DNA from 4 places in the Pantoea sp. CCBC3-3-1 genome. Region 1 is predicted to be linked to each of the others. Evidence: predicted binding sites of a transcription regulator. Region 1 holds the regulator's gene; each other region holds the start of a gene.
The links. Region 1 encodes Fur, which represses iron uptake genes when iron is present. Its sites were predicted from a motif close to ATAATAATGAGAACNACTATCAA; they were not measured.

Region 1 (8,056 bases):
TGCTGCACTGGGTGCCGACTGGGCCTCCTGTAACCGGGCTACCATTACGTTAACGAATCCAGGTCCGGCGATAAACAGTCGGGACTGGGCAATTTACATGTCTAACGTTCATCAAACGCTGAAGGTGGAAAACGACCAGTTCCGCATGGTGCATATCGTTGGGGACTTAACGCGACTGGAACCTACAGAAAAATTCAAAGGTTTTGCGGCGGGTGAATCGGTGGAAATCCCGATAATTAATGAATACTGGCAGCTGTTTATCACTGACGTGATGCCGCGCTGGTATGTCACGTCGGGGGATGCCAGGCCAAAAGTTATCACCAGCACTGATTCGGAAACACTAACGAATTTTGTCGAGCCTTTCGGCGATCGGTGGAAGCGTATTGCGGATGATAAAAATGTACTGATGGACGCTGCCAGCCGCTTTGAGAAAAACAGTGATGTGATCCCGCTTCCTGCTTCAGCGTTGCGAGGGCAGATTGTACCAACGCCATTACAGGTTAACATTCTGCCTGAGGATGCCGATCTGTCAAAGGGCGTCAGGCTTGATCTGGCTGCGCTTTCTGCTGATAAAGCGCTGGCGGTAAAACAACGTTTTGAGCTACTGGGACTGAAAGAGCAGGAGAAGGGCTATAAAATTTCCACCCGCATTGCGGGGGATACGTTGAGCAAAACGCTGGCGGTTGCGGGTGGTTATCATCTGACCATCGGCAAAGAAAAAGCGGAAGTGGTCGGTTACGATCAGAGCGGCGTGTTTTATGGTTTGCAGTCAATCCTCTCGCTGCTTCCTGCCGACGGCAGTGCGAAAATCGCCACTTTGCAAGCCAGTGACGCCCCACGCTTTGCGTATCGTGGCGTTTTCCTGGATGTGGCTCGTAACTTTCACAGCAAAGCCGCGATAATGCGCATGTTAGACCAGCTGGCGGCCTGGAAAATCAACGTGTTCCATTTCCATCTTAGTGATGATGAAGGCTGGAGAATTGAGATCCCCGGCTTGCCGGAACTGACCGAGGTAGGCAGTAAACGCTGTCACGATCTCAGCGAGCAACGCTGTTTACTGCCGCAGCTGGGTTCAGGGCCGGAAAGTGATAACAACGGTAGCGGCTATTTCAGCCGTCAGGATTATATCGCGATAGTGAAATATGCGGCGGCGCGTGGCATTGAAGTGATCCCGGAAATCGACATGCCTGCGCACGCGCGCGCAGCCGTCATCTCAATGGAGGCACGTTATAACAGGCTAATGGCACAAGGGAAAACCGCTGAAGCCTCCCAGTATCGTCTGGTCGATCCGACCGATAATTCGAATACGACTTCAGTACAGCTCTACGATCGTACCAGCTATCTTAATCCTTGCCTGGCTTCGTCCCTGCGCTTCACCGATAAAGTCATCAGTGAAATCCAGGCGATGCATCGTGAAGCCGGGCAGCCGATCAACACCTGGCACTTTGGCGGTGACGAGGCCAAAAATATTCGTTTCGGCACCGGCTATTCCGATATAAATAAACCTGTTGCGGGAACCGGCCTGCTCGACATGAGTAAAGAGGATAAGCCGTGGGCGAAATCACAGGTCTGTCAGGCCATGATCAAAGATGGCAAAGTCGAGGACATGGAACATTTGCCCAGCTACTTTGCGCGACAGGTCAGTCAGCAGGTGAAACAGCACGGCATTGGCAGAATGCAGGCGTGGCAGGATGGCCTGAAGGATGCCGAAAGTTCTCAGGCCTTTGCCACGGAGCACGTTGCGGTTAACTTCTGGGATACGCTGTACTGGGGCGGCTTTGATTCAGCCAATGACTGGGCGAACAAAGGTTATCAGGTCATTGTCTCTAACCCGGACTATGTCTATATGGATTTTCCGTATGAGGTGAATCCGCTGGAGCGCGGTTACTACTGGGGAACGCGCTTTAGCGATGAGCGTAAAATGTTCAGCTTTGCGCCGAATAACCTGCCACAAAACGCAGAAACCTCCGTAGACCGCGACGGCAAACCTTTTTCCGCGAAATCGGATAAAGCCTGGCCGGGCGCTTATGGCTTATCCGCCCAGCTGTGGAGCGAAACCGTGCGGACCGACGATCAGATGGAATATATGATCTTTCCTCGCGTTGTTTCGGTTGCCGAGCGGGCCTGGCATCGGGCTGCATGGGAGCAGGATTATCAGCCGGGCAGAGAATATATCGGTGGGGAAACAGCGCATGTTGACCACCAGGCGCAGCGAAAAGACTGGCAGCGATTTGCTAATCTGTTGGGGCAGCGTGAGCTGGCAAAACTGGATAAATCAGGTATTCACTACCGTCTGCCGGTGCCGGGCGCACGCATCGTTGCTGGCAAGCTGGAAGCCAACATCGCATTGCCAGGGATTGCTATCGACTACTCGCTTGACGAGGGAAAAAGCTGGCAGCGCTATGACCAGGCCGCGCAACCTGAGGTGAAGGGGAAGGCGATGGTGAGAGCGGTCAGCAGCGACGGCAAGCGCTTTAGCCGGAGTGAAACGCTGACAAACTGATTTACAAAATCTGAACAGCAGACGAAAAAAAACCGGTGAATTTCACCGGTTCTTTACTTGCACAGCTTACTTATCGTGCAGTGATTCGTCTTCGCGGCAGTCGCCGGTTGCGCAGTGACCATACAAATAGAGGCTATGGTTGCTGAGCTTGATGCCGTGACGTTCGGCGATATCACGCTGACGGGTTTCGATTGATTCATCGCTGAACTCGATCACTTTACCGCAGTCCAGGCAGATAAGATGATCGTGATGATGCTGCTGCGTCAGTTCGAAAACAGATTTACCGCCTTCAAAATTATGACGGGTCACGATACCCGCGTCGTCAAACTGGTTCAGAACGCGGTAAACCGTCGCCAGACCAATTTCTTCGCCCATATCGATCAGGCGTTTATATAAATCTTCCGCACTGACGTGATGGCTCTCTGGTTCCTGAAGCACTTCCAGAATTTTCAGTCGGGGAAGCGTGACTTTCAGGCCGGCCTTCTTTAATGCGGTGTTATTGTCAGTCATGCGGATATTGTCCTGTTACTTTGCTAGTCACTAAGTGGCTGAAAAGCCCTGAGCATCGGTCGACGCAAAAGCTGAGCGTCTCATTATAGAACTGATGCTTCGAAATAGAAACCACAGCGGGATTGCGCAACCGTTGAGGGAAGTAAGGATGAAAAGTCGTTACGTCCGGGAAAGCAAGTACCCATTTTCGCTGAGTTAACATTTCGCGCTGCCTCATCGCTGCCGCCGCCAGGGCGTAAGGCATATTGATGAGCTGGGTGACCGATGGCGTTATTCTACAGTTTTGCAGATGAAAGTTACAAATATGTACCTATTACTTCTATAGGAAAAAACAGTGACCCGATGTGAGATAGCTCGCACATCAGGCCCTTTCCTTATGCCTCAAGAATCTCTTTCAGCTGGAGTTCTTCATAAATCTGTTTGACCCACTTTTCGGTACGTTCGTTGGTCAACTCCGGCTGACGATCTTCATCGATGGCGAGGCCGAGGAAGTGATTGTCATCCGCCAGCCCTTTAGAGGCTTCAAAATGATATCCTTCGGTTGGCCAGTGACCGACGATGACCGCGCCGTTAGGCTCGATGATATCGCGGATAGTGCCCATCGCATCGCAGAAGTATTCTGCGTAGTCTTCCTGATCGCCACAACCAAACAGCGCAACCAGCTTACCGTTGAAGTCGATCTCTTCCAGCGTAGGGAAGAAATCGTCCCAGTCACACTGGGCTTCGCCGTAATACCAGGTTGGGATGCCCAGCAGTAAAATATCAAAGGCTTCAAGGTCTTCTTTGCTGCTTTTAGCGATATCATGAACTTCCGCAACCTCTTTACCGAGCTGCTTCTGGATCATTTTTGCAATGTTTTCCGTATTGCCCGTATCGCTGCCAAAGAAAATGCCTACGATTGCCATGATGTTAATAACCTCTTAAAACTTATAATGGAGGCGGCTAGCCTGCTTGTGTTAACGGCAATGATAGCAGACAGATTCAGGGGGATAAATCAGTAATCCGTCCGCATTTGTCGCTTTGTGCTTTGCCGCTGTATGAGCGTATTAGCGCTCAGGATGGGCCAGCTGGGCCATCACCATTTCTTCAATCAGCTCGCTGCGGCTCATATTACGCTGCTCGGCAAGCTGGTTCAGAGCATCAACCGCGTCACTGTTCATTTTCAGTTCCACGCGCTTCAGCCCGCGCACTTTATCACGCTTAAGCTGATTGCGTTTGTTGATACGCAACTGCTCATCACGCGTCAGCGGATTGGTTTTCGGTCGTCCCGGGCGACGCTCATCTGCGAACAGATCGATCGTGGTGCGGTCCGTGTTTTCTTTTGCCATAGAATCGTGATACTGAAAGGCTGGAGTTCTGATGGATTGAGCCATGATGTCACTGTCGTTGAGGCAGCGACAAAATTTTAGCGCGCCATCATACCCCAGTGAAAGTCGTGACGACAATGATTTAGCTTTTTAACAACCTTTTTGTTTCTGCTGAGCAAAAAAACGGCTGATAGCGCGTAAAACAGCATCAGGTTTTTCTGCATGCACCCAGTGACCCGCGCCGGCAATCACATGTGCGCGTGCCGCAGGGAACTGTTTCAGCAGTGCTTCACGATATTCCTCCGCCAGATAAGCGGAGAGTTCACCGCGAATAAACAGCGCCGGGCGTTGCCAGGCAGGCAGCGGTTGCCAGCCGATAATTCGATCATAGCATTGCCACAGCGCAGGGACATTAAATCGCCAGCGGCCTTCATGAAAGGACTTCAACAGGAATTGAATCACCCCTTCTTCATTGATTGTCTGGCGCATCAGGGCAGCCGCTTCGCTACGCGAGGTGACGCCGGCTTCGCTTACCGCATTTAGCGCCGCAAAAATCTCATCATGGTGACGGGTAGGGTAGGCGACCGGCGCAATATCAATTACCACCAGCTGTTCAACGCGTTCTGGTGCGAGGGAAGCCAGCGCCATTGCAATTTTTCCGCCCATCGAATGCCCAATAACCGCAAACTGCTCTACGCCCGCGTCATCCAGCGTTTCCAGCACGTCCTGAGCCATTTCCAGATAGTCCATTTTTTCAGAACGGGGAGAAAGTCCATGGTTGCGGACGTCCAGCTGGATCACCGGACGATCGTTTTTCAGGCTGCGGGCCAGAACGCCCAGATTATCCAGATTGCCAAAAAGGCCGTGAATCAGCACGACGGGCGAGTCAGAAACCGCAGATTGTTCAGATTGCAAGCGAGCATTCAATTTCATGGCAAAGTTCTTACAGTGGAAACGAGGGGTTAGGGTATCATGGAATCACGATTCTCTGCCGGACTGACCAGATGAATCATGACCCTCTTTTTGCGGCATATTCTGACTTTTGCTGGCAAACAGGGCTGGCGCTACACCCCGGCAGGATTTAACTTTATAATCCTCGTGTTAGAGTTGAACGATCGCTACCCACTTGAGGTGCGCCCGAATCAGCTCTTATCAGCAATAATCGTACTGGATCAAGATGAAAACTATTGAAGTCGACGAAGAGCTCTACCGTTATATCGCCAGCCACACTCAGCATATTGGTGAAAGCGCCTCTGACATTTTGCGCCGCATGCTTAAATTTTCCGCAGGCCAAAGCGCGCCGGCTGCGCCTGTCGCTGTTTCCAGCGCGACTGGCGAGAAAGTCGCAGCGCCTGTAAAAGAGGAAGCACGTCCGCAGGATCGCGTTCGCGCGGTTCGCGAGCTGCTGCTGTCGGATGAGTATGCTGAACAGAAAAAAGCGGTTAACCGCTTTATGCTGATTTTGTCGACTTTATACAATCTGGATCCCAAGGGATTTGCCGCCGCGACAGAATCACTTCTGGGCCGCACGCGCGTTTACTTTGCAGGTAATCAACAGACCCTGGTACAAAACGGCACCCATACCAAGCCACAGCATATTCCTGGGACGCCGTACTGGGTGATCACCAATACCAACACAGGTCGCAAACGCAGCATGGTTGAACATATCATGTCGTCAATGCAGTTCCCGACGGAACTGGCAGACAAAGTTTGCGGCACCCTCTAACTGATAAACTTTAGCGTCAGGGAGAAGCGCCAATGGCCAATCACCCCCGTGCCGGGCAACCAGCCCAGCAGAGCGATTTGATTAACGTTGCACAATTAACTTCGCAGTATTATGTCCTGCAACCTGAGCCAGGCAATGCAGAACATGCGGTGAAATTCGGCACATCCGGCCATCGCGGCAGTGCAGGACGTCATAGTTTCAATGAGACGCATATTCTGGCCATTGCTCAGGCAATCGCGGAAGAGCGTAAAAAGAATGGCGTTACAGGCCCTTGCTACGTAGGGAAAGATACGCACGCGCTGTCTGAACCGGCAATCATTTCCGTACTGGAAGTGCTGGCGGCCAACGGTGTTGATGTCATCGTGCAGCAGGACAACGGCTATACGCCAACGCCTGCGATTTCCAACGCCATCCTTGAGCATAATAAAGCAGGCGGCGCGCAGGCTGACGGTATCGTCATCACGCCTTCGCACAACCCACCTGAAGACGGCGGCATCAAGTACAATCCACCGAACGGCGGACCGGCTGATACTAACGTCACTAAAGTGGTTGAAGATCGTGCTAACGCCCTGATCAAAGATGGCCTGAAAGACGTTAAGCGTATCTCCCTGGCTAAAGCCTGGGAAAGCGGCCATTTGCAGGAGAAAGATCTGATCCAGCCTTATATTGAGGGCCTGGCGCAAATCATTGATATTCCTGCTATTCAGAAAGCCGGCCTGAAAATTGGCGTCGATCCATTAGGCGGCTCCGGCATTGCTTACTGGCAGCGTATTGCAGAATTCTACAACCTGGATCTGACTATCGTTAACGATTCTGTCGACCAGACCTTCCGCTTTATGCATCTGGATAAAGATGGCGTTATCCGTATGGATTGCTCGTCTGAGAGCGCGATGGCGGGCCTGCTGGCGCTGCGTGATAAGTTCGATCTCGCTTTTGCTAACGATCCGGATTATGACCGCCACGGTATCGTCACGCCTGCTGGCCTGATGAATCCTAACCATTACCTGGCTGTCGCGATCAATTACCTGTTCCAGCATCGTCCTCAGTGGGGCAAAGACGTTGCCGTCGGCAAAACGCTGGTATCCAGCGCGATGATCGACCGCGTGGTGAACGATATTGGCCGCAAGCTGGTGGAAGTCCCGGTTGGCTTCAAATGGTTTGTTGATGGTCTGTTTGACGGCAGCTTCGGCTTTGGCGGCGAAGAGAGCGCGGGTGCGTCTTTCCTGCGCTTTGACGGTTCGCCATGGTCTACTGACAAAGACGGCATCATCATGTGCCTGCTGGCGGCAGAGATCACGGCTGTCACCGGTAAAAATCCGCAGCAGCATTATGACGAGCTGGCTGAGCGTTTCGGTGCGCCAAGCTACAACCGCCTGCAGGCTTCTGCCACTTCTGCGCAAAAAGCAGCGCTGTCTAAGCTGTCACCAGAAATGGTCAGCGCAGATACGCTGGCTGGCGATCCGATCACTGCACGCCTGACTGCCGCGCCTGGCAACGGCGCGTCAATCGGCGGTCTGAAAGTGATGACCGAGAACGGCTGGTTTGCGGCTCGTCCGTCCGGTACGGAAGATGCCTATAAAATCTATTGTGAAAGCTTCCTGGGTGCTGAGCATCGCGAGAAGATCGAAAAAGAAGCAGTAGAAATTGTCAGTGAAGTGTTGAAAAACGCCTGATTGACCGTTTAACGGAAAGGCGCTGAATCCAGCGCCTTTTTTTTGTCTTTTTTACCCTCCTTTCTCACCGCTTCCTTATCCGTTGCGCGACTCGATAACCATTCAGCACGTTCGGCACAGGGTATTTATGTGAATGAAAAGTGATCAAAAGCACCCTGTTAACTTTTTTGTAACTTAATGACGGCCGACGGGCAAAAATGGCGATTTTTTCTACAAAATAGTGGTCGGATGAGTAGTAAAATTACAACGTAAGCGTTATCATTTTCGCCAGAATACCCCAGCCCATTTACCCGGAGGACGTATGAACCTTTATCAACCTTATTCGGTACGCCGTATT
Region 2 (8,056 bases), 2.1 Mb from region 1:
ATGGCCTTAAGGATGAGAAGCGGGCCAGACAGTAGGGAAGCGAAGGAAATAAGGCCAGCACGCTGTTGTTGCAACGGCTGGCCGATTTTATCAGGCGACTTTTTGTGTCACCACGCTAAAGCCGTGCGTACCATCGCGATCTAACTGAGCAATCAAACCAAATTCCCAGTCCAGATAGGCCTGCATAGCTTCTGCTGAATTGTCAGTTCCCTCATAGGGACGACGATAGCGATCGCTGCGCGGCTGAAGCAGTAACGCTTCGCCCTGTTCAACCGGAAGCCCGGCCGCTTTCCAGGCGGTATTACCCCCTTTCAGCACCACAACCGGCTTGCCGGTCAGGCGTTCAATATCCGCGACGGCATAGCGTGCCAGCATGCTGCTGCCGCAGGTGACAACATAGCGTTCGGCAGCCGGCAGCGTTCCGTTTAAAGAGAGCAGGGCGCGCTGGAGCCATGCCGCACCTGGAATGTGAGCCGCAACATAGTTGGCGCTGGTGGTGAAATCCAGTACCTGCGTCCGGCCCTCTTTTAGCCATTCGGCCAGCTGGATCGGTTCCACTTCCGGCTGCGGAGCTAAAGGCGGAACGGCTGGCGACCAGTTTCCTGTGGCGGTGAACTCTTCGGGGCCGACGGCATCCAGCACCGCCACGTCCCATCCCATCTGTGCCAGCCATGAAGCGCTCATATTCGCCCGCACGCCTTTATCATCCACCAGCACCACTTTTGCGCCACGCACGCTGGCATAGTGATCGGTTTCCTGCACCAGCTGGCCGCCGGGAACGTGGCGTGCGCCGGGCAGATGGCCCGCCGCATATTCTTCACCGTCACGCACGTCGAACAGATAGACCGTGCGCCGATCCTGCTGCTGCAAGCTGTGAAGATCGGCCAGCGTAATGCGTTTTACGCCCGCTTTATCGGCTACGTCACGCGCGCTGCGTGCAGCCTGAATCAGTGCGGTTTCGCTGACTTCGCCATAGCGTCGGTTTTGCCCGTGCTCCAGTTCAAGCCCGGCCAGCGTCCAGCCAATCGTGCCGTTTCTCAGCGCATAAACCGGGTTGCGGATCCCGGCATTGACCAGTGACTGAGTGCCGATAATGCTGCGGGTGCGGCCTGCACAGTTAACAATGACTTTGGTTTCAGGCGAGGGGGCCAAATCTCTGACCCGCAGTACCAGCTCCGCACCAGGAACGCTGATGCCGCCAGGGATGCTCATCGTCTGATATTCATCAAAGCGGCGGCTGTCGAGCACCACCACAGATTCGTCGCTTTGCAGCAGGGCATTGACCTCTTCAGCCGGCAGCGAAGGCGTATGGTTGCGGCTCTCGACCAGTTCGCCAAAGGCTTTGCTCGGTGAGTTGACATCGATAAACAGCTCGCCGCCCGCGTCCAGCCAGCCTTGCAGGCCGCCTTCCAGCAGGGCGACATCCTGATAGCCCAGCGCGCTCAGGCGTTCAGCGGCGATTATGGCCAGCCCTTCACCGTTATCGTAAACGGTAACGGGCGCAGTCAGACGGGGAATGCGGTTCAGCACCTCAATTTCCAGCTTTGACAGGGCGACATTGACGGCGAACAGCGGATGGCCTTCGGCATACTGTGTCTCTTCTCGCACATCCAGCAGCGCCAGTTCCTGACGCTGTAACAGCGCCTGACGAATGTCTTGATAACGACGGGTAGTAAAAGTATCAGCCATGTGAAAGATCCCAGATATTAGGTAGAAATTCGTTGTTATAGCCGGAAATAAAGGGCTTTTCGCGGCCATCTTCGCTATAAACCGCGCGCCTGACTGCCCCGATATTACCGCCATAAACGTGAATACTGATTGAGGTGCGATCGGCAAACGCATTACTGACGCGATGAATATCGCCAACGGCCGGGGAGACCGCTTCCACATCGCCAGGATTCAGGCGTACGGGTTCTCCCTCCGCGTGCAGGCCTTGCGCATCACGACGGAAATTTTGGGAGACTTCAGCGCCGCGCAGCATGCCGATTAATCCCCAGACGCGATGATCGTGTACCGGCGTCGACTGGCCCGGCCCCCAGACAAAACTGACGACTGAAAAACGCTGGCGGGCGTCGGCGTGCAATAAATACTGCTGATAACGTTCCGGGCTGGGCCGGGTAAACGCCTCTCCCAGCCAGTCGTCATCGCGGATTAACTGGCTCAGTAGCTGGCTGCCGACCTGCAAAATTTCGGCTTCCGCAGGCTGGCGATCCAGTAACTCTGCCAGCCCGCCGACAAATTCACGCAGGCGGTAGTGGTTTAGCTCACTCATAAGAGGTCTCCTGGCGGTCCGCTACCTTGTTCGCCTGTGCTGACAGGCTGTAATCAAAGGCCTGATGGACATTTACGGCTTTAGGCAGAACGTGATATTTGAAAAAGAAATCCGCTGACTGTTGCAGGGTTTCCGCCACCGCTGGCGTGAAATCCACCGGGCGGATTTGCGCGCTGGCAATCCAACGCTGAGTAATCTTTTCAGGCATGCCCAGTGATTTCGCCAGCGCAGCAGAAAATTCAGCAGGATGCTGCGCGGCCCAGACCTGAGCTTTTGCCAGTCTGGCTTGCAGATCGGCAATTGCCTGACGCTTAGCGGGATCTTTCAACGACTCTTCCCGTGCCAGCGAGTATGAGTAACCTGAAAGAATGCCTTTGCCGCCGCCTTGCGGCACCAGGACATCCTGATCGACCACCACGGCGGAAGAAACGTAGGGTTCCCAGGTCGCCCAGGCGTCAACGGAATGGCTGGCCAACGCGGCGCGGCCATCCACCGGCCCGAGGAAGCGCAGCGTCACGTCGGAGGGTTTCAGTCCGGCGCGCTCCAGCAACCCCAGCAGCAGATAGTGGCCCCAGCCGCCGCGATTGACGGCAATTTGCTTGCCTTTCAGATCGTTGAGGCTGTGAATGCCGCTATCCGGGCGGGCCAGTAAGGCAATGCTGTCCGGGTTATTTTTCCAGGCACCTACCGCTTTTACCGGGGCGCCTGCGGCATAAACAAACAGGAAGGGCAGATCGCCGGTAAAGCCAACGTCCAGCGCGCCTGCGTTCAATGCTTCCTGCACCGGCGCGCCGGAATCAAAGGAGGTCAGCTTTAAGTCATAAGGCAGGTTATTCAGCTCGCCGGATTCACGCAGGGAGATAAAGCGATCCCCTTTTACGTCACCCAGGCGCAGCGTGACCTTTTCAGCCGCAACCGCAGAGGTGGCGATGGCTGTTAACAGCACGGCGGCGAACAAACGCATCAGGCACTCCTTGCAATACGGCGAGCCGCAACTTTTTCCCGCGTCAGCGGGATCAGTTCTTTACCATAATCCAGCGCGTCGTTCAGCGGGTCGAAGCCGCGGATGAGTACGCTTTCAATGCCTAAATCGTAATAATCGAGCAGAGCATCGGAGACCTGATCCGGCGTGCCGACCAGCGACGTTGAGTTATAGCCGCCGCCAACCAGCCTGGCGATGCCGGTCCATAAGTTCTTATCCAGCCTGTCGCCTTCGTTGGCCGCCGCCATCAGGCGTTCCGCACCGACGCTTTGCGGCTTCGGCAGGCCAAAATCGTGACCCGACGCCAGCAGTTTCTGACGGGCGGTTTCACGAATATATTCTGCTTTTTCCCAGGCTTCTTTTTCGGTAGCGGCAATAATCGGTCGGAAAGAGATATTGAAACCGATTTTACGGCCGTGTCGGGCGGCGGCGGCACGCACGGTACGCACCGTTTCGGCCGCACCGGCCAGCGGCTCGCCCCATAAGGCAAACACGTCGGCGTGGCGAGCGGCAACCTCAATCGCTTCCGGTGAGGAACCGCCAAAGTAGACGGGCAGGTTAGCCTGCACCGGTTTCACGGCGGAAAATGCCTGTTCAACCTGATAATGGTCGCCCTGATGATCGTAAGGCTGCTCAGAAGAGAGGCTTTTTCTCAACACGCTGAGGAAATCGTCGGTGCGTTCATAGCGCTGAATTTTATTGAGATAGTCACCGTCGCGGCGCTGTTCGGCATCGTTGCCGCCGCTGATAATATGTACCGCCAGGCGGCCATCGGTAAGCTGGTCAAGCGTCGCCAGTTTACGGGCAGCCAGCGTGGGTGAGACGAAGCCTGGGCGGTGAGCCAGCAAAAATTTAATGCGCGACGTATGGGCCGCCGCGTGCGCCGTGACCAGAAAACCGTCAGGTTGATCGGACCAGTAGCCCACCAGTATCCGGTCAAAACCGGCTTCTTCATGGGCGCGGGCAAAATCCGCGATATATTGCTTATCGAAAACGGGGCCACTGGCAGGAATGATTTCCGATGCCAGCCGGTGGCCAATCATGCCGAGAAACTGAATGCTCATGGTTAACTCTCCGAAGGGAAGGCCGGCAAGCCGGCACGGAAGAGAAAACCCTATTATCGCAAGGGCCTGCTGTGAAATTCATATATCTGCTGACGTTAGATGCAAAACAGCTATTCACCGGCAGCAGACATAAAAAAAGCGGATCCTGTTGGATCCGCTTTTTCTGTCGACGAACACGGTTAAAGACGGTTAGCTCAATACCAAACCGGCAATCGATGCAGACAGCACGCTGACCAGCGTTGATCCATACAGCAGCTTCAGACCAAAGCGTGAAACCACGTTGCCCTGTTCTTCGTGCAGGCCTTTAATCGCACCCGCCACAATCCCGATTGAGGAGAAGTTGGCAAAGGAAACGAGGAACACGGAGAGGATGCCTTCACCGCGCGGTGACAGCGTACCGGCAATTTTTTGCAGGTCCATCATGGCGACAAACTCGTTGGAAACCAGCTTGGTCGCCATAATGCTGCCAACCTGTAGCGCTTCGTGTGCGGGCACGCCCATCACCCAGGCAAACGGGTAGAACACGTAGCCCAGCACGCCCTGGAAGCTGATGCCGAAAACGGTGGAGAACAGGGCATTGACCGCGGAAATCAGCGCGATAAAGCCAATCAGCATGGCGGCTACAATCACCGCAACTTTGAAACCGGCAAGAATATATTCGCCCAGCATTTCAAAGAAGCTCTGTCCTTTATGCAAATCGTTGAGCTTCAGGTCCTCTTCGCTTTCCACGCGGTAAGGATTGATCAGCGAAAGCACGATAAAGGTGCTGAACATATTGAGGATCAGGGCCGCCACCACGTACTTCGGCTCGAGCATGGTCATATAGGCGCCAACGATGGACATGGAGACCGTCGACATCGCCGTTGCCGCCATGGTGTACATGCGACGCTGCGACATTTTGCCCAGGATATCTTTATAGGCGATAAAGTTTTCTGACTGTCCCAAAATCAGCGAACTTACCGCGTTGAAGGATTCCAGTTTGCCCATGCCGTTAACTTTAGACAGCACGGTGCCGATAGCCCGGATCACCACCGGCAGGATCCGGAAGTGTTGCAAAATACCGATGAGCGCAGAGATAAAAACGATAGGGCAGAGCACGTTAAGCCAGAAGAACGCCAGGCCTTTATCGCTCATATTACCGAATACAAAGTTAGTTCCCTGAGCAGCATAGCCCAGCAGCTTATCGAAGAAGCCAGCGAAGCCCTGGACGAAGCCCAGACCGATCGTTGAGTTCAGGAAGAACCAGGCGAGCAGAACCTCGATCACCAGAAGCTGTATGATAAAACGTACGCGAATGTTTTTTCGATCGCTACTCACCAGCAGGGCCAGCAGCGTCACGACCACCATCGCCAAAGCAAAATGCAGAATGCGGGACATGATTGCTCCAAATTTGAAGGCTGTTATATTTCGCTGCATATTCTATGTAACAAGTTGCAGAAAAACGAGACTAAAGCCTCACTATAATAATTACCTATCGCACAAAATTGATATTTTCCTTTCCCGAACGCGCGGGCTGATGTTCAAAAAAACACCAAATAACTTGTGTGGTTATTCCTTTTAACCTAGATTTAACTTGTTGCGTATCGACTGGGAATGACATACTTTGTCTAAAAGTATAGCCAATGCTATATTTTATAGCGCAGGCTATCACAGCGATAAAAATAACCTATCTAAATGCACTTGATAATCATTATCATTTAAAAGACAATAATAACTTCAGGTGTATCAGCAGGAGTATGTTTATGTTCGAAGGCCGCGCTGCGGAACGAACCATTCGCAGTTCCCGTAAAATTAAATTTGCGCTAATGGGGCCAGCCTTCATTGCGGCGATCGGCTATATCGATCCAGGCAACTTCGCGACCAACATTCAGGCGGGCGCATCCTACGGCTATAAACTGTTGTGGGTAGTGGTTTGGGCCAACATCATGGCGATGGTCATTCAGCTGATGTCCGCCAAGCTGGGGATCGCGACAGGCAAAAACCTGGCTGAACATATTCGCGATCGTTTTCCGCGTCCTGCCGTCTGGTTTTACTGGATACAGGCGGAAATTATCGCCATGGCGACCGACCTGGCGGAGTTTATTGGTGCAGCCATCGGTTTTAAGCTGATTTTTGGCGTCAGTCTGTTACAGGGCGCTGTGCTAACTGGCGTAGTGACCTTCCTGATTCTGATGCTGCAAAGTCGCGGGCAGAAACCGCTCGAGCTGGTGATTGGCGGCCTGCTGCTGTTTGTCGCGGCGGCGTATGTCATTGAGCTGTTCTTTTCGCAGCCGAAAATTGTCGATTTACTTCAGGGCGTTGCCGTCCCGCAGCTGCCAACCGCAGATGCCGTGCTGCTGGCCGCCGGGGTGCTGGGCGCAACGATCATGCCGCACGTCATCTATTTACATTCCTCACTGACGCAAAATCCCAACGGTAATACGCGTTCTGAACGCTACTCTTCGACCAAACTGGACGTGGCTATTGCCATGACTATTGCCGGATTCGTCAACCTGGCGATGATGGCGACTGCCGCCGCCGCGTTCCACTTTAGCGGGCATACGGGCATTGCTGAACTCGATCAGGCTTATCTGACGCTGGATCCGTTGCTGGGACGCGCGGCCGCGCTGGTGTTTGGTTTAAGCTTGCTGGCCGCGGGTCTCTCTTCCACGGTGGTGGGCACCATGGCCGGGCAGGTGGTGATGCAGGGCTTTATTCACGTGCGCATTCCGCTACTGGTACGCCGCGTGGTAACCATGCTTCCCTCGTTTATCGTCATTATGGCTGGCTGGGAACCCACCCGCATCCTGGTCATGAGCCAGGTGCTGCTAAGCTTCGGCATCGCGCTGGCGCTGATCCCTTTGCTGGCTTTTACCGGCAATCGCGAGCTGATGGGCGATATGGTTAACTCCCGCCTGATGCAGGCGGTCGGTAAGGTGATAGTGGTGATTGTTATTGCATTGAACTTCTATCTGCTGGTGGCCATGGCAAGAGGGTTTTAACCGACGGCATACTCCATGCCGGAAAAACATGACACGGCCCGTGAACAGGCCGTGTCATAATCATTACCAGCGATCGTGATGACGCTCGCGTTCGTGATGGCGCCATTCACGGTGGCGTTCACGGTCATGCCATCGCTGTTCACGCTGCCACTCGTGGCGACGACGCATCTCTTCATGACGACGCCACTGTTCGTGCCGCCACCAGCGCCCTTCACCATAGCGATAGTTATTATGCCAGTAACGGCCATCGCGCCAGCGACCACCGTCCCAGTAACGACCACGCGGATCGCGATCGCCTAATTGCAGCGAGACGCCCGGTGCTAAAAAAATTCGGGCGCTGTCGGCGTGCGCTGTGTGCATTGCCAACGGGGACAAACTTGCCAGTAACGTGGCAATAAGCATCAAACGTTTCATTATATCTCCTTATCAACGGCACACCTGCTCCGCTGGGGTACCAGTATTATAAAGAGATTGCGAACGTTTCGCCTGGGAAGTTCTGAAAAGCAGCGCAGGTAATGAGATTGGGAGTTATCTGTAAAAATCCCGCCGCAGGGCGCGGCGGGAAAGGGCTCAGGCGAGGATGGCCTCAATGCGTTCCAGCTCGGCCTGGCTGAAGTCTCGCGCGGCAAGCATGCCGATAGCATCGTCAATCTGACTGGTTTTACTGGCCCCAATCAGCACCGACGTGACGCGGTTGCCGCGCAACACCCAGGCCAGCGCCATTTGCGATAATTTCTGCCCGCGCGCGTTAGCCAGT
Region 3 (8,056 bases), 2.2 Mb from region 1:
AAACCACATGGCACCGCACGTCTACAACGGCCTGGCAGGGATGTGGCTGGTTGAAGATGAGGTGAGCAAAAGCCTGCCGCTGCCGAATCATTACGGCGTTGATGATTTCCCGTTGATTATTCAGGATAAACGGCTCGACAACTTTGGCTCACCGGTTTACGACTCGCCTTCAGACGGCGGCTTTATTGGCGACACGCTGCTGGTTAACGGCGTACAAAATCCGTTTGTAGAAGTCTCACGCGGCTGGGTTCGCCTGCGTTTGCTCAATGCCTCTAACTCGCGCTGCTATCAGCTGCAAATGAGCGACAGCCGGCCGTTTAACGTTATCGCCAGCGATCAGGGCTTTCTGCCTGCACCCGTTGCCGTTCAGCGGCTGTCGCTGGCGCCGGGCGAGCGCCGTGAAATTCTCGTGGATATGAGCCAGGGGGATGAAGTCTCGATTACCGCGGGCGAGGCCGCAGGCATGGTTGAGCGTCTGCGCGGCTTGTTCGAACCGTCCAGCATTCTGACCTCGACACGGGTACTGACGCTGCGGCCTACCGGCCTGCTGCCGCTGGTAACGGATAATTTGCCGATGCGTTTGCTGGCCGATCAGCTCATTGAAGGCAGCGTCAGCCGTACGCGTGAATTCCGGCTTGGTGATTCGCAGCCGGGTATCAACGGGGTGCTATGGGATTTGGCGCGCATTGACGTGCAGGCACAGCAGGGCAGTTATGAGCGCTGGATTGTGCATGCCGATCTGCCGCAGGCGTTTCATATTCAGGGCGTGATGTTCCTGATTAAAAACGTTAATGGCGCTCAGCCGATGGCGGAAGATCGCGGCTGGAAAGATACGGTATGGGTGGATGGCAGCGTTGAGCTGTTTGTTTCCTTTACCCAGGCGACCAGCGAGCATTTCCCGTTTGTCTATTACAGCCAGACGCTGGAGATGGCCGATCGCGGTTCCGTAGGGCAGTTGCAGGTTCAGCCCGCAGTCTAATCAACAAGCCCCGACCTCGGCCGGGGCTTTCCTTTAGTTCAGTTCATCCGGGTTTGGTCCCAGACGGTTGCCCTGATCCAGCTTGGTGATTTCACTGATTTCTGGTTTTTCCAGACGGAAATCAAAGACCTCAAAGTTTTCCGCGATGCGTGATGGCGTAACGGATTTCGGGATCACCACCAGGCCGCTGTCCAGATGCCAGCGGATCACGATTTGTGCCGGCGTCTTGCCATATTTTTTCGCCAGCTCTTTAATGATCGGCCGATCGAAAACGCCTTTACCGCCCTGTGCCAGCGGACTCCATGATTCGGTTTGGATCTGGTGCATCGCGTTCCAGGCATGCAGGGTGCGCTGTTGCAACATCGGGTGCAGCTCTATCTGATTGATGACCGGGCGAACACCGGTTTCATCCAGCAGGCGTTTCAGATGCGTTTCCTGGAAATTACAGACGCCGATGCTTTTTGTCAGCCCCTGCTGTTGCAGCTCGATCATCGCTTTCCAGGCCTCGACATAGTTATCTTTCGCCGGACACGGCCAGTGCATCAGGTAGAGATCAACCTGTTCAAGCTGAAGCTTTTTCAGGCTGGTCTGTAACGCTTCCTCCGCATTGAGCTGATCGTCATTCCACAATTTTGTGGTCACAAAAATATCGTCTCGCGCGACAGAGCTTTCCTGCAAAGCCTGACCAATACCTTCCTCATTTTTATAGATAGCGGCAGTGTCAATGGAGCGATAGCCAACGTCCAGTGCTTTCAGCGCGGCCTGGCGTGCTTCGTCGATGCTGGCCTGCCAGACGCCCAGGCCAAGCTGGGGCATCATATTGCCATCATGAAGTTTAATAATCGGTTGATCTGCCATGTTATCTCCTTTGCAGCGATTGAACCGGCGACTCTGTGCCGGTGAGTGACTCTAAGTCTAGTTGAGATTAGGGCGGAGTTTGCTGAATACCTTTTCATAGTGGCAAGCCGGTGACATACGCTCAATGCCCGTTCCTGTCATATTCTTGCCTGTTTCTCCAGGATGCTGGAGGATTGGTAGCGGATTGGGCATGATGAAACCGGGAAAATTTCGAGGAAAAGAAATGACAGTGGATCGCAATACGCTTTGCGCCCGGCTCGCCAGCCAGGTGGTGGAACTGGTAACGTCCGGCGCCTCTGCTCAGGCGTTACTGCCCGATATCCGGCTGATTTACGCTAACCAACCCAGCGGTCGGACGCCGGTGCTTTACGCTTCCGGCATCGTGATTCTGTTCCAGGGCCGTAAAACCGGCTATCTCGGCAGCCATATTTTTCATTATGACGCCACGGAATATCTGATGCTAACCGTGCCGTTGGCAGTTGAGTGCGAAACCTTCGCGACGGAACAGGCGCCGCTGGCGGGCATACTGCTCAATGTGGATCCGGTGAAGTTGCAAGATTTGCTGATTGATATTGGTGATGACGACAGCTTTCAGCCACAGCCGCAGACGCGAGGGATCCACTCTTCGCCGCTGACCGAAGCAATGCTTTGTGCCGCGGAACGTTTGCTGGATGCGCTAAAAAACCCCCGTGATGCCCGGGTACTCGGCCCGCAAATCGTCCGTGAGATCCTTTATCACGTTCTGCTCGGTCCCTGCGGCGGCGCGCTGATGGCGCTGGTGAGTCGCCATACGCAGTTCAGCCAGATTGCCCGTGCACTGCGGCGCATTGAGCGTCACTACACCGACAATCTGAGCGTGGATCTGCTGGCGGCAGAAGTGAATATGAGCGTGTCGGCTTTCCATCATAACTTCAAGGCGGTCACCAGCACCTCGCCGCTACAGTATCTGAAAAGCTACCGGCTGCATCAGGCGAGAATGCTGATGCTGCACGAAGGATTAAAAGCCAGCGCGGCAGCCATGCGGGTTGGCTACGAAAGCGCTTCGCAGTTCTCCAGGGAGTTCAAACGTTATTTCGGCGTGACGCCGGGTGAGGAGATAACCCGCATGCGGCAGGGCGTGTAAGCAGGCCGGCTGGCGGCCTGTTTAAGCCCGTTTTTTACGTTTAAGCACCAGCGTAATGCTGCCAACCAGTCCCGCGCAGAGCAGGACCAGCGGTAAAAGCATCAGAATGGTCATCACCTGATCCTCATGGCGCTTGATAAACGGCACCTGGCTAATTGCATAGCCCAGCGAAACCAGAATACCGACCCACAGCAGGCCGCTCAGCCAGTTAAAAAACTGAAAGCGGCCATTTTTCAGGCCGGAAATCCCCGCCATCGTCGGCAGTAACGTGCGGACAAAGGCCAGAAAACGGCCCGCCAGCAACGCCAGCAGCCCATGGCGGTGAAACAGATTCCAGGCTCGCTGATGATATTGCGCCGGCAGATGCATCAGCCAGCTTTTCACCACGCGCGTATTCCCCAGCCAGCGGCCCTGTAAGTAACTCATCCAGCAGCCCAGACTGGCAGCCAGGGTCAGGATCAGAACCGTAGGGATAAATCCCATCACCCCTTTGGCTATCATTGCGCCCGCCAGCAGCAGCAGGCTGTCGCCAGGCAGAAAAGCTGCCGGAAGCAAGCCATTTTCCAGCAGCAGGGTGATAAACATAATGCCGTAAATAATCCAGATAACATCCGGATTTGCCAGTGCGGCAAAATCCTGATGCCAGAGCGCCTGAACGATGTCGTGAAGGACTGCCATTTTAAATCCTGTTTAGCGCATGAAGAGGATTATTGTACTGGTAAACCGCATGCGGCATCGTTGATTCGGGCCGCATTAATCCGTGTATTGCACGTTTGTTTAACTTTATTACCGACAATTTTCCAGTCTGGCAAAGCCTGCGGCCAGATCGGCAATCAGATCGTCGACGTTTTCCAGGCCAATATGCAAACGCACCAGCGTTCCGCTAAAGTTCGGGCCGCCAGCAGGACGGATCGCAGCCAGTTCTTCCGGCTGGTTTGCCAGAATCAGCGACTCATAGCCGCCCCACGAATAGGCCATGCTGAAATGCTCAAAGCGATCCAGATACTCCGCCAGCTGAGCGTCGCTTAAGCGGGCCTTCAGGATGAACGAGAACAGGCCGCTGCTGCCGGTAAAATCGCGTTTCCAGAACGCATGACCTTTGCACTGCGGCAGTGCCGGGTGGTTGACCTGAGCCACTTCCGGGCGCTCCGCCAGCCAGTGGGCAACGCGGATGCTGCTCTCTTCATGCTGACGCAGCCGCACGGCCAGCGTACGCAATCCACGGCTGGCCATATAGGCGGTATCGGCGTCGACCATTTGGCCCATCAGATAGGAGTTCTCACGCAGCTGCGCCCAGCAACGTTCGTTAGCCACGGCGGTGCCGATCATCGCATCAGAGTGGCCAATCAGGTACTTGGTACCGGCCTGGATCGAAATATCAATACCGAAATCCAGCGCGCGGAACAGAATGCCTGCCGCCCAGGTATTATCAATCATAATAATCGCTTCCGGCGCTTTACGGCGCACCGCGGCAACGATTGCTGGAATATCCTGCACCTCCATGGTGATGGAAGCAGGCGACTCCAGAAATACCACTTTGGTTTCCGGCACAATCAGGTCAGCGATCCCGGCACCAATGCAGTGATCAAACCAGGTGGTGGAAACATTCATCTTGCTAAGGATTTTAGTGCAAAAATCCTGAGTCGGTTCGTAAACAGAACCGGCCATCAGCACATTGTCACCCGCAGAAACAAAGGCCAGAATCGCGTTAGCTACCGCCGCTGCGCCGCACGGGTAAAGCACACAGCCAGCGCCGCCTTCCAGTTCCGTCATCGCCTCCTGCAATGAGAAATGGGTCAGCGTCCCGCGACGTCCATAAAACAGCTCGCCTTCGGCACGACCCGCCGTAGCACGCTTTTTATCTGCCACGCTGTCAAAAACCAGTGAAGAAGCGCGCTGGATAACACTGTTCACGGAACCCTGGGTGTAACGTTTGCTGCGTCCGGCGGCAATCAGCGCCGTTTCAATGTGTTTAGTCATCGGTATGCTCTGTAAAATCTCAGGTATGCCTTAACGTTAACACGGCAGGCGACAAGGCGAAATTACGCATCTTCCTGAGTGACAAAGTTTCAGTTAAAGCCGCAGGCCGTGGCGAAAAAGCGTGTGATTGTGTAAAAAGTGGCCGCGAAAGGTAAATAGTAATGATAACCACTATCAATTCGGCTTCATTTTGGTATGATCCGCACTGGTTTTTTGCTATCCGTAACTGACGTTGGAGAGACAGCGTGACGAATGATTTGATGCAGACGGATCTTTCCGTCTGGGGCATGTACCTGCATGCAGACATCGTAGTGAAAGTGGTGATGATCGGACTGCTGCTGGCTTCGGTGGTAACCTGGGCGCTGTTCTTCAGCAAAAGCGCAGAGCTAAGCTCGGCGAAACGTCGCCTGAAGCGTGAACAACAGGCCATCGCCACTGCCCGTTCCCTGCCTGAGGCAGCAAAAACCTGCACAGATTTCAAAGCCAACAGCCTGACGTTGCAGCTGCTGAAAGAAGCAGAAAACGAACTGGAACTCTCCGAACGTTCGGAAGACAACGACGGCATCAAAGAGCGTACCGCGTTCCGTCTTGAGCGCCGTGTGGCTTTCTTTAGCCGTCATGCAGGTCGCGGTAACGGTTTCCTGGCCACAATCGGGGCGATCGCACCCTTTGTTGGCCTGTTCGGCACCGTCTGGGGCATCATGAACAGCTTTATCGGCATTGCTCAGACGCAAACCACCAACCTTGCCGTTGTGGCTCCCGGCATTGCCGAAGCGCTGCTGGCAACCGCGATTGGTCTGGTTGCTGCGATCCCAGCGGTCGTTATTTATAACGTTTTCGCTCGCATGATTGCTAACTACAAAGCCACGCTGGGTGATGTTGCGGCACAAATCCTGCTGCTGCAAAGCCGCGATCTGGATCTGGCTGCCAGCAGCGACGCACAGCGTCCGCACTCAGCGCAGAAACTGCGGGTAGGGTAAGCACCATGGCAATGCGATTGAATGAGGATCTCGACAGCAACGGCGAAATGCATGAAATCAACGTCACGCCGTTTATCGACGTCATGCTGGTGTTGCTGATTATCTTTATGGTCGCCGCGCCGCTGGCTACCGTTGACGTTCGCGTTAACCTGCCTGCCTCAACCAGCGCGCCTCAGCCGCGTCCGGAGAAACCGGTTTATCTTTCTATTAAGGCAGATAAGCAGCTGTTCATCGGCAACAACGCGGTAACCAGCGAGACGCTGCTGGATGCGCTTAACAGCCAGACCGAAGGCAAAAAGGACACCACCATATTCTTCCAGGCGGATAAGTCGGTTGATTATGAAACGCTGATGGGCGTGATGGATAAACTGCGTCAGGCTGGCTATTTGAAGATTGGCCTGATGGGAATGGAAACCGTCTCGAAGTAAATCACAATACGAAAAAAGGGCCGACAACGTGTCGGCCTTTTTTATTACATCTGCACCACCGGTGCGCCGGACTGCTTCGCCTGATACTGGCGAATAAGTCGCTTGATAATCATCGTGCCAATCAGACCGCATACCGCGGCGATCGTCAGCCAGACGCCGGGCATCGCCTTATCGCCCGTCGAGTGGATAAGATAGCTGCAAACGGCTGGCGTGAAGCCGCCAAACAGCGCGGTCGCCAGACTGTAGGCCAGCGAAAAGCCGGTCGCCCTGACTTCTGCCGGCATCACTTCAGCCAGATAAACCACCATCGCGCCGTTATAGCTGGCGTACAAAAATGAGAGCCACAGCTCAGCTTCCAGCAGATGCGAGAAGGTCGGCGAACCCACCAGCCAGTGCAGTACCGGCCAGGCAGTCGCGATCATCAGCAGCGTAAAGAGGATGAGCAGGGGACGGCGACCATAACGGTCGGACACCGCACCCATAATGGGCAGCCAAATCAGATTCGACAGGCCAACGCATAAGGTGACGAAAAAGCTCTGCTTATCGCTCATCATCAATACCGTTTTGCCAAAGGTCGGCGTAAAAGCGGTGATCATGTAAAACATCACGGTAGTGGTGACAACCATCAGCATGCCTGCCAGCACCAGCGCCCAGTTACTCGCCACTGAGCGGACAATCTGACGCATTGACGGGTGAGTCTTACGCTGGCTGAACGCTTCCGTCTCCTCCAGCATTCTCCGTACCCAGAACAGGAACGGCACAATCAGGCAGCCGATAAAAAACGGAATACGCCAGCCCCAGTCCGTTACCTGCTCTTTCGCCAGCAGATGGTTAAGCCCCAGGCCAAGCAGCGCCGCAAAGATCACCGCGACCTGCTGGCTACCGGACTGCCAGCTGACAAAAAAGCCTTTGCGGTTTTTGGGCGCGATTTCAGAAAGGTAAACAGAGACGCCACCCAGCTCAACACCTGCCGAGAAGCCTTGCAGCAGACGGCCGAGCAGGATCAGGATCGGCGCGGCGGCACCCAGCGTGTTATAGCCCGGAACAACAGCAATGGTGAGCGTTCCCATCGCCATCAGACCCAGCGTTAGCAACAGGCCTTTACGACGGCCATGATGATCGATGTAGGAACCGAGAATAATAGCGCCCAGCGGGCGCATCAGAAAACCGGCACCGAAGGTCATGAGGGTAAGCATTAACGACGCGAATGGGTCGTCTCCGGGAAAAAACGTTTTAGCGATGGCCGTCGCGTAATAGCCAAACACCATAAAGTCGTACATTTCCAGAAAGTTGCCGCTGGTCACATTGAATATAGTTCGGGCGCTGCCCTGCGGTTTTTTCGGATGAGAAGATAAAGCTGACATACAGTTTCCTTGCAGTTTTCTTCTCTTTTAACGTGCCGGGGCAGATTTTAATGTGACGGGCCTCACCCTTGATGAGGCTGATAATCATCGCTTTAGTAACAAAAAATTAACAGAGTGATGCCATGGTAACCCGTCACTGCCGCTACGTGGCTGCGCTAAAAAGAGAGATCAACCACCACGCTGTCGCTGTAGCTCCCGGCAACCGGTGTCGCCTGCGTGGTCAAAACCCGGGCCGTATAGTTAAAGGTTCGGGTCAGGCCATCGGTGGTAATGCTGTTCGCCGAACTACTGGCAACCCGTTCCGTTCCCGCCGATCCCCAGCGCGTCGTGCCGCCGCTTTTATA
Region 4 (8,056 bases), 1.7 Mb from region 1:
GCTCTGGTGTGCAGCAGCTTTTGTCACCTGCGGGCCGAGCTGTAGCTGATCAGCCTGCTGCGGACCTGACATCCCCGTCGCCAGATAAACATCCGGGTTCGCGGCAATGACCGCCTCCGTACTCAGCTGGCCAAATACGCTACCAAAATGCCCGGCCGCAATGTTATCACCACCCGCAAAAGCCAGCAGATCGGCAAGATTACCGCGTCCAACAGTCGTGCAGCACTCCTCACGGCGCCCCAGATGCAGCTGGATCATCGCACGGGTTCGGGCCGGTTTTGCCTGCCGTAAGCGCTCACGGATAAAGTCCATATGCTGTTGATAAAAAGCGATAAAACGCTGTGCTTTCGCCTGGTCGTTTAACACGTCACCAAGGAGTTGCAGGGTAGGCACCGTGTTATGCAGCTGATCAACGCGGGTATCAATGTAAATCACCGGAATCCCTGCCTCTGTCAGCTGCATCAGCAAGCTGTCCTGCGCACTGGGCTTTTTAGCATAGACCGGCAGGATCACCAGGTCAGGTTGCAGTGCGATAACCTTTTCCACACTGATTTGCCCAGGATTCGCACTACCGATAATCGGAATCGCTTTGATAGCCGGAAACGCGGCGGTGTACCGCGTCCAGGTTTGCCTGTCGTAATGTTGCAAATCGGCAGGCCAGCCAATGACGCGTTGCAGAGGATTGCCTTTTTCCACCAGCGCCAGGGTATAGAGCATTCGCCCTTCCCCCACCACAATACGCTGCGGATTGTCCGGCACCGCCACCTTACGCTGCAAGATATCAGTGACGGTCTTCGCCTGTACCACGCTGCTGACCAGCATCAGCAATACAATCAGCGTTTTTTTCATCGCTTATCCTTGGGCAACGGCGATCAGAAATCGACTGCGGCAGAAACGTAAACCACGCGCGGCTCGCCTTCGCTGACGCGCAGATTACCGCCGCTCGACTCATAATACTCTTTGTCGAACAGGTTGTTGATGTTCACTTTCAGCTGAGTGTGTTTGCCTACCAGCTTGCTGTCCCAGGCAACGAAGGCATCGGCAACGGTGTAGTCCGGCATGGTGAAACTGTTTTCCGGATCGCCAGCACGGTTGCCCACATAACGAGCGCCGCCACCTACGCGCAGTTCGCCCGGCAGCCAGGAAAAGCGCATGCCGTGAGTCAGATAGAGGCTGGCCATATTGGTGGGTGCGTTAACCAGACGGTTACCCACGTTGTCCGGATTGACGTCATCCTCAACGATTTCCGTTTTATCGTGGCTGTAGGTCGCGATCAGATTCCAGTCCGGTGCCAGCTCGCCGTTAATTTCCACTTCTGCGCCCGTTGAGCGCGCTTTGGGAATGTTGCGCGTGCTGCCGTTAATCAGCACAGACATGTCTTTTTCGTCGATGCGGTAGAGCGCCAGCGTGGCGGAAACTGCCGGCACCATCTGCCATTTAGCGCCCACTTCATACGTCGTCCCTTTCTCGGTAGAGGCGACGTTGCCGTCATCATCCGTCTGGGTCGAAGGCGTAAACGAGCGGCTGTAGCTACCGTATAACGAGAGATCCGGCAGCACTTTATAGACCAGCCCCATCTGCGGCAGAAAAGCATCGCCTCTGTCGTTCAGGGTGGTTGCCGGGTTCGACCAGCCGCTGCTGGCCGTCTGGGTATAGCGCTGATAGCGGCCGCCAAGTACCGCGATCCATTTGTCGTTCAGGTGAATACTGTCTTTGGCAAACAGCGAACGGCTGTAGAGATTGGTGCGTAGATTGCTCTGGGCATCGGAGACGGTACTGGCATTGACCGGCGGCTCTTCACCATAGACCGGATCGTACATGTTGAAGGTCTTCGACACCTTGCCGCGATAAGAATAAGCTTTGTAGGTTTCGTTCTGCTCGTAATCCGCACCAAACATGACGTCGTGCTGCATGCCAAAGATTTCCGGGCTGCCGCCAATATCCCAGGAGAGATAAGTGGTCTGGTGATTGAAGCCACGGTTGGCATCTGCACGGCGCGAAACGATGCCGGTCGTGGTATCGATGGCCGTTGCCCGCACTTCATTACTGTCGTAGCGACGCTGCATCCACGCGGAGTTGAAGCGTGTTTGCCATGTCTCATCCAGGTTATAGGCGTAATTAACGTTCAGGCGCTTGTTTTTGCCGTAAGCGTGGTTAGCACTGTCGTCCAGACGTTCGTTATAGGGAATATTAACCGGCTTTTTATTGATAAAGGCCGTCCCGCGATCGACCGGGACGTCGAACTTGTATTCCGTATAGCTGATATTGAACGAGGCTTTTTCACCAAACCAGCTCAGTGAAGGCGAGATAAGCGTATGTTCATTGACGCCAAAGTTGCGCCAGTAATCTTCACGCTGCCGCTCGGCGATCAGACGAAAAGCAAAACCGTTGCCCAGTGGCCCGGTGATATCAACGGAGCCGCTGCCGCCACCCACGCTGCTGGTGCTACCTGCAATGTGCGTATTCCATTCATACTGCGGTTTTTTACTCACCAGATTGATCACGCCGCCGGGATTGAGGATCCCATACAGCAGCGAAGAGGAGCCTTTCAGCACTTCCACGTGGTCGATCGTCGAATCCATCGACAGACCCTGGTTACTGCGTACGCCGTCAATAAAGATTGAGCCATCGGAATTGGAGCCAAAACCGCGCTTAACAGAGCCATCTTCAATGCCGCCCAGCGTATTGCCCTGCGCAACGCCACTGACAAATTTCATGGCGTCATCAACGGTTTTAACCTGATAGTCATCAACCACTTGCCTGGTGACCACGCTGACGGACTGCGGCGTTTCGTTACGTGGCGTTTTCGTTTTACTTGCGGTGGTCGCGGTATCCTGGCTGTAGCTGCCGCTTTCAGCCTGGTCGGCGTTAACCGTTAACGTCTGGCTCTCAGCAGCCACAGCGGCGTGACTGCTGACAAGTGAGAAGATAGCGATTAACGAGGTTTTTCCATGGGTGCGAAAAAGGGTATAAGGTGCTGCGAAGGGTGTTTTCATGAATCTTTGAGCAACTGTTGTTTATATTAATAGTTGCGGATGATAATGATTTTCATTGTTATTAGCAATTTCAAAAATTGTTTCTTCCTTTCGGCAACCGCGTAAAAAATGGGCCCGAAGGCCCACTTGAATCACGTTCAGGCGGTATCTTGCTGTTAGAACTGATATTTGAGGCCCAGGTTTCCGGTATAACCTTCGCTCCCCGGCCCGAAGCTGTGGGAATATTTAACCTGGCTATAGACGCTGAAACGGGGATTAAGACTGGCGCTGACGCCCGCGCTTGCCTGCCAAAACCCCCGACGGACGTCAGGCCTGAGCGTTTCATTATTCATATCAATGCCTGGCGTATGCCCCAGCATCTGTACCACATCGCCCTGGATGTAGGGCTTGATGTTCGCCCCGTCGTAAACCAGCCTTATTCCCTCACGTAGCTGCGCCATCATCAGGTTTTGATCCTTCAGCTTAACGCCGCTGGAGTAGGTTTGACTGATGTTCATATACTGCCCCATTGCCTGAAGCTGAGGTTCCAGCTTCAGTTTATCCACCAGCGTAAAAGGCTTGCCCACTTCCATCGACAACACGGTTGCGTAGCTGTCCATTTTGGCATTGGTTTGGCTGGAGAAGTTGTTGCTGTAGCGGGTGAGCTGCGCAACATTGTCGAGATACGCGCCGCTATCGTTCCAGAAAGTCAGATAGGCGCCGATGCCGTAAGCGTTGGTCTCGATTTTTCCTACGTCCACAGACAGCCCTGCTCGCGCGCTACGGGCCGTGTCCTTATTGCTGCTGGTCTGGTGTCCAAGGGTGATCATCGGACCGGCCGTCACATGCCAGCTTTCTGCCAAATCCTTCTTCAGAAGATCGCCACCCAGCTGAACAAACGCGGTGTTCACATCAAAAGCAAAACGCCCCGCCTGGTAATTATCATGGCGGCCATACACCCTTCCCCACGCCGTGCGATCTTTCTGTGCCGCCCCAACCCGCTCATGCCAGCTGCCGATTGTGGCAAAACCGTAGGCTGAATTGAGATAAGGCGCAATCAGGTAGCCTGCCGTTTCAGCCCTGTAGGTTACTGGTCCGGGCGCTGTCGGGATTGTCGGGGAGTCGGGTTCGGTAGTCTCCGCCGGATCGGCTGGAGTAATCGGCTCAGCGGTGTCGGCCGGGATGGCCGGGTCAGCAGTATCCGCGGGGGTAGCAGGCGTTACGGGATCGACAGGCGTATAGCTCGCCTGCAAATACCAGCTGTTATCGTTGATATTGTTGAGGAAATACTCATAGTTTCCTGCTACAACGCTGTTATTGCGCAGGTTAAAGGTGGCCGCCTGCGCATCGCCAGCCACGTCGACTAATAAAATCCCGGCGCTGGTCGCCGCTCCAAGTCCGCCTTTGTTATTCACCGTCAGCACGTAATCCCCGGACGCGCTGCCGTTAACCTGAATTCGGTCGGTGGCAGAACTGTCGTCACCAAGCTGCGTATTCATTACAAACTGACCCGAGCCGGTCAGATCGCCATCGATGGTTAGCGTACTGAAGCCAGAATCGCCGGTAAAAATAGCGGTGCCTTTGTTCTGCAACAGGTTATTTACGTTTGAATCACCGGTGATCAGCCAGCTGCTGGTATTGTCGAGGATTAGCTGATTAACGTTCTGCGTCGCACCGTTTAACGTTGAACTGTTGGAGAGCGACAGATTAAGCGTGCTGTCGTAGCTGTCCGCAATCACATCGCCCAGTAAAGTCACATTGTTATCCGCTGTAACGTCAGCTTGTGAGTAAGTGATCGCCCCTTCCGACGACGTTGTCGGCTGAATGCTTAATGCCACGCCATCGCCGCCATATACCAGGGTGCCGTTGCTAAGTCCAAGGTCAAGCACCGCGCCCTTAACTAAGACGCCGGTTGACGCTTCGCTGCGTAACGCGACATTATCCAGCGTGATTGTACTTTGCTGGTTGTCCGCGCTATTAAGCACATTCAGACCCACCGCGTTACCGGTTGTTGTCACCGTGCTGTCAGTGAGTTTCATGGTGGAAAGCGAAGCAATGAGTGCATGGGCATCCGTTCCACTGGTATTCAGCGTCAAATTACTGGCAGTGACCGTTGAGGCAGCCGCCGCGTAAATCCCCGCGCTGCCTTCGCCCTGGGTGGAAACCGTATCATTACTGCTCTCCACGGTACTGTTCGCAATGACCATGCCATAAGCGGCATCGCCAGCGGTGGAGAGAGAGATATTTGCCAGGGTGGCAGCGCTGCTGCTATCCGCATAGAGACCGTGCGCCAGCTCGCCAGAAGTCGTAATGGTTGAATTTTTCAGATCCAGGCTGCTGGTTTTCTTGATGTAGACCCCGCGTCCGTTACTGGCTGAGGTTTCTATATCGGTATCCGTCACGGTTAAGGTGCCGTTACGGGCTGCCAGGCCAAAGCTGGTAACACCGGTTGTGGTAATAGTGGAATCATTCAGGGTCAGCTGCCCGCCATCTACGGCCCACGCGCCATAAGCTTCAGTCCCCGATGTGGTAAGGGTCAGATTTTCTCCGGAGACATTCCCACCGGAGACAATACCGTGGCCGGCATCACCGGAGGTGTTGATGGTTGAATCGGTTAAGGTCAGTTGCCCGCTGGTAGCGGTAAACGCGCCATAAGCTTCAGCACCCGATGTGGTAAGGGTCAGATTTTCTCCGGAGACATTCCCACCGGAGACAATACCGTGGCCGACCTCACCGGAGGTGTTGATGGTTGAATCGGTTAAGGTCAGTTGCCCGCTGGCAGCGGTAAACGCGCCATAAGCTTCAGCACCCGAGGTGGTAAGCACGCTATCGGTTAACGTCGCCGTACCTGCCTGTACTTGAATCGCATGAGCCTCGCTGCCTGAAGTAGTGAAGCGGCTGTTGGTCGCGTTAAGCGTCGTTGTGGCATTGGCCAAATTTGCCCCTGCGGCTCCTGTGCCCTCGGTCAGGTAGCTACCGCCTTCGAGAATCGTATTGGACTGCGAATTGATATCCAGCGCGTATCCGCTGGCCAGCGTGGTATGCACGTTGACGTTGGTTAGCGTCATATCACCATTCATTGCCCGCAATCCCACGAAACCAGTGTTAATGGTACTGTCTTCCAGCGTCAGCGAACTTCTCGTCGTGTTGTCGTTTCCGGTACCGTTTCCGACTTTGATGGCGGCTTTAGCAGTGGTCGCAGCATTAATCGTGATGTTGCTGGCTGTCAGGGTACTGCTGTCCAGAAAGAGGGCGTTATCACTACTTGCAGCCTGCTGAGTTATATTCACATCATTCAAGGTGCCGCTGACGCTAAAAAGAGAAATCACCCTGTTGGTTTTTTCGGTTGCGCTGAGCGTCAGGTCGCTGGCTTTTAGCGAACCGCCATTCAGTCTGATACCCTGTGTTAAATTTCCATCCAGTTGTGCAGAGACATCATTGAGTATCAGATCGCTATTAGTCGCCATAATCGCGGCACTGTTGGCGCCTGAGATCGTAAAGCGGCCTGTGTTGATGGTTAAGGTCGCGTTTTCCATATCAACGCCGTGCGCGCTGCCGCCCGCCGTCGTTAATGTTGCATCATTCAGTTCCAGGCTTGAGCCATCACGAAGTTTGGCCGCAAAGGTGCCGCTATCCACCGTCGTAAAGGTGAGTCCCGGATCCGTAATTAACGTGCTGCCGGTTCCTGTCGCATTAAGTGGAAAATCGTCTTTTTCACGGGAGCTGTAGCTTTCAGTAACCTGGTACGTCGATCCATCAGTGACCGACCAGGGGGAAGCTGCATAACTGCAAAGAGGAAACAGCGCTAACGTTAATAAGTTAAGAGAAAAATATTTTGCTTCCATCGCCATAATGCATCCTTTCGTTAATATCCATAATAATCAAAAGTGATGAACGAATTTATCTGTTCTTTTTTGCGAGGAAGGATTTTAAAATCAGCACAATTGCGGCGTTTAACTGATAAAGGCGTAACTGGCGGGCGCCTGATTTTATAATATGAAAGGGATACAGTCCGAAGTCCTTCCCATCAATCACTCTGCCTTCCTGGCGTGCCTATCTTAATGGATTATGTTATCGATCAAGAAATTATTTTTTAAGAAATTACTGCTTAAATTTTTACTAAAATATTCCGTTATTTTTTTAATTTCCCGCCTGCATTTTTTTGAAAAGATAAAATAAATAAAATTAAAACAGCCTTTTCCGTGCTGGAACCACTCCCGTTTAATAAACGGTTAAGACGGTTAATAGCCGATGCACAAGGATTGCTGCTGGCGATGGCTGGAAGAGGATCATCGCCAGGTTCACCGACTTCCCCCCCGCTGCGGGCTTTATCGTCGCTTTGGGGAAGCGAGGCAAAAATCCGGCTGCCGTGAGTGACCGATCGCCTTGTGGATCATCTGACTATCGTCGGGCGAGCGCATTTTTCGCCAGGCCATACAGAACGACCAGCATCGCGCCAACGGTCCCGGCAATGATATGCAGAGAGTGAACAGCGGCGGTGTACCTTAAAATCGCCGGATCGGTGACCAGCATACTTCCGGCAATCCAGCCAATAAGCGCGCCACCCACCATAACAATAAAGGGAAAGCGACCCAGCAGCGCCAGCACCAGTTTGCTGCCCATCATAATAATCGGAATGCTGATAATCACGCCAAACGATACCAGCCAGAGATTACCTTTACCGGCAGCGGCCACCGCCAGCACGTTATCCAGGGACATCACTACGTCGGCCATAGTGATCGTCAGCACGGTTTTCCAAAGTCGGTTATCGCTGGCGATGTCGGCATCGTCTTCTTCGCTGGCCACCAGCTTGCAGCCAATCCACAACAGCAACAGCGCACCGACAATTTTCAGCCAGGGTACCGAGAGCAGATAAACGGCAATCACTAACAAAACGATGCGTGCAATGACCGCGCCTGCCGTCCCGAGCACGATAGCTTTTTTCTGCCGCTCAGGCGGTAATTTGCGGCAGGCCATGGCGATAACGACGGCGTTATCGCCTCCCAAAAGCAGATCAATCAATACGATTTGCAGCAGAATAACGGCGAAATCCAGATAATCCATAACCAACTCTATTAGCA

Region 2: EHV07_RS16495 (Nramp family divalent metal transporter) is a predicted target of Fur. The motif match lies at 5,999-6,021, and genes of this name have one in related genera.
Region 3: exbB (tol-pal system-associated acyl-CoA thioesterase) is a predicted target of Fur. The motif match lies at 5,096-5,118, and genes of this name have one in related genera.
Region 4: EHV07_RS21890 (TonB-dependent siderophore receptor) is a predicted target of Fur. The motif match lies at 3,036-3,058, and genes of this name have one in related genera.

What each region holds. Positions count from the first base shown of each region.
Region 1 covers NZ_CP034363.1:1,401,523-1,409,578, forward strand. The annotation lists gene EHV07_RS06670 (beta-N-acetylhexosaminidase) at 1-2,503, shown strand, start outside; gene fur (ferric iron uptake transcriptional regulator) at 2,570-3,013, opposite strand; gene fldA (flavodoxin FldA) at 3,388-3,918, opposite strand; gene ybfE (LexA regulated protein) at 4,060-4,341, opposite strand; gene ybfF (esterase) at 4,471-5,253, opposite strand; gene seqA (replication initiation negative regulator SeqA) at 5,498-6,046, shown strand; gene pgm (phosphoglucomutase (alpha-D-glucose-1,6-bisphosphate-dependent)) at 6,079-7,719, shown strand; gene EHV07_RS06705 (YbfA family protein) at 8,021-8,056, shown strand, end outside.
Region 2 covers NZ_CP034363.1:3,539,337-3,547,392, reverse strand. The annotation lists gene EHV07_RS16520 (rhodanese homology domain-containing protein) at 91-1,689, opposite strand; gene EHV07_RS16515 (cysteine dioxygenase) at 1,682-2,272, opposite strand; gene EHV07_RS16510 (ABC transporter substrate-binding protein) at 2,265-3,236, opposite strand; gene EHV07_RS16505 (LLM class flavin-dependent oxidoreductase) at 3,236-4,318, opposite strand; gene EHV07_RS16500 (NupC/NupG family nucleoside CNT transporter) at 4,508-5,695, opposite strand; gene EHV07_RS16495 (Nramp family divalent metal transporter) at 6,061-7,299, shown strand; gene EHV07_RS16490 (DUF2502 domain-containing protein) at 7,363-7,713, opposite strand; gene EHV07_RS16485 (aldo/keto reductase) at 7,870-8,056, opposite strand, start outside.
Region 3 covers NZ_CP034363.1:4,230,817-4,238,872, reverse strand. The annotation lists gene ftsP (cell division protein FtsP) at 1-979, shown strand, start outside; gene dkgA (2,5-didehydrogluconate reductase DkgA) at 1,013-1,837, opposite strand; gene EHV07_RS19815 (AraC family transcriptional regulator N-terminal domain-containing protein) at 2,061-2,960, shown strand; gene EHV07_RS19810 (DedA family protein) at 2,982-3,638, opposite strand; gene metC (cystathionine beta-lyase) at 3,747-4,940, opposite strand; gene exbB (tol-pal system-associated acyl-CoA thioesterase) at 5,186-5,920, shown strand; gene exbD (TonB system transport protein ExbD) at 5,926-6,348, shown strand; gene EHV07_RS19790 (MFS transporter) at 6,393-7,712, opposite strand; gene EHV07_RS19785 (spore coat U domain-containing protein) at 7,868-8,056, opposite strand, start outside.
Region 4 covers NZ_CP034363.1:4,664,312-4,672,367, forward strand. The annotation lists gene EHV07_RS21885 (ABC transporter substrate-binding protein) at 1-849, opposite strand, end outside; gene EHV07_RS21890 (TonB-dependent siderophore receptor) at 873-2,996, opposite strand; gene EHV07_RS21895 (autotransporter outer membrane beta-barrel domain-containing protein) at 3,152-6,826, opposite strand; gene EHV07_RS21900 (TerC family protein) at 7,377-8,039, opposite strand.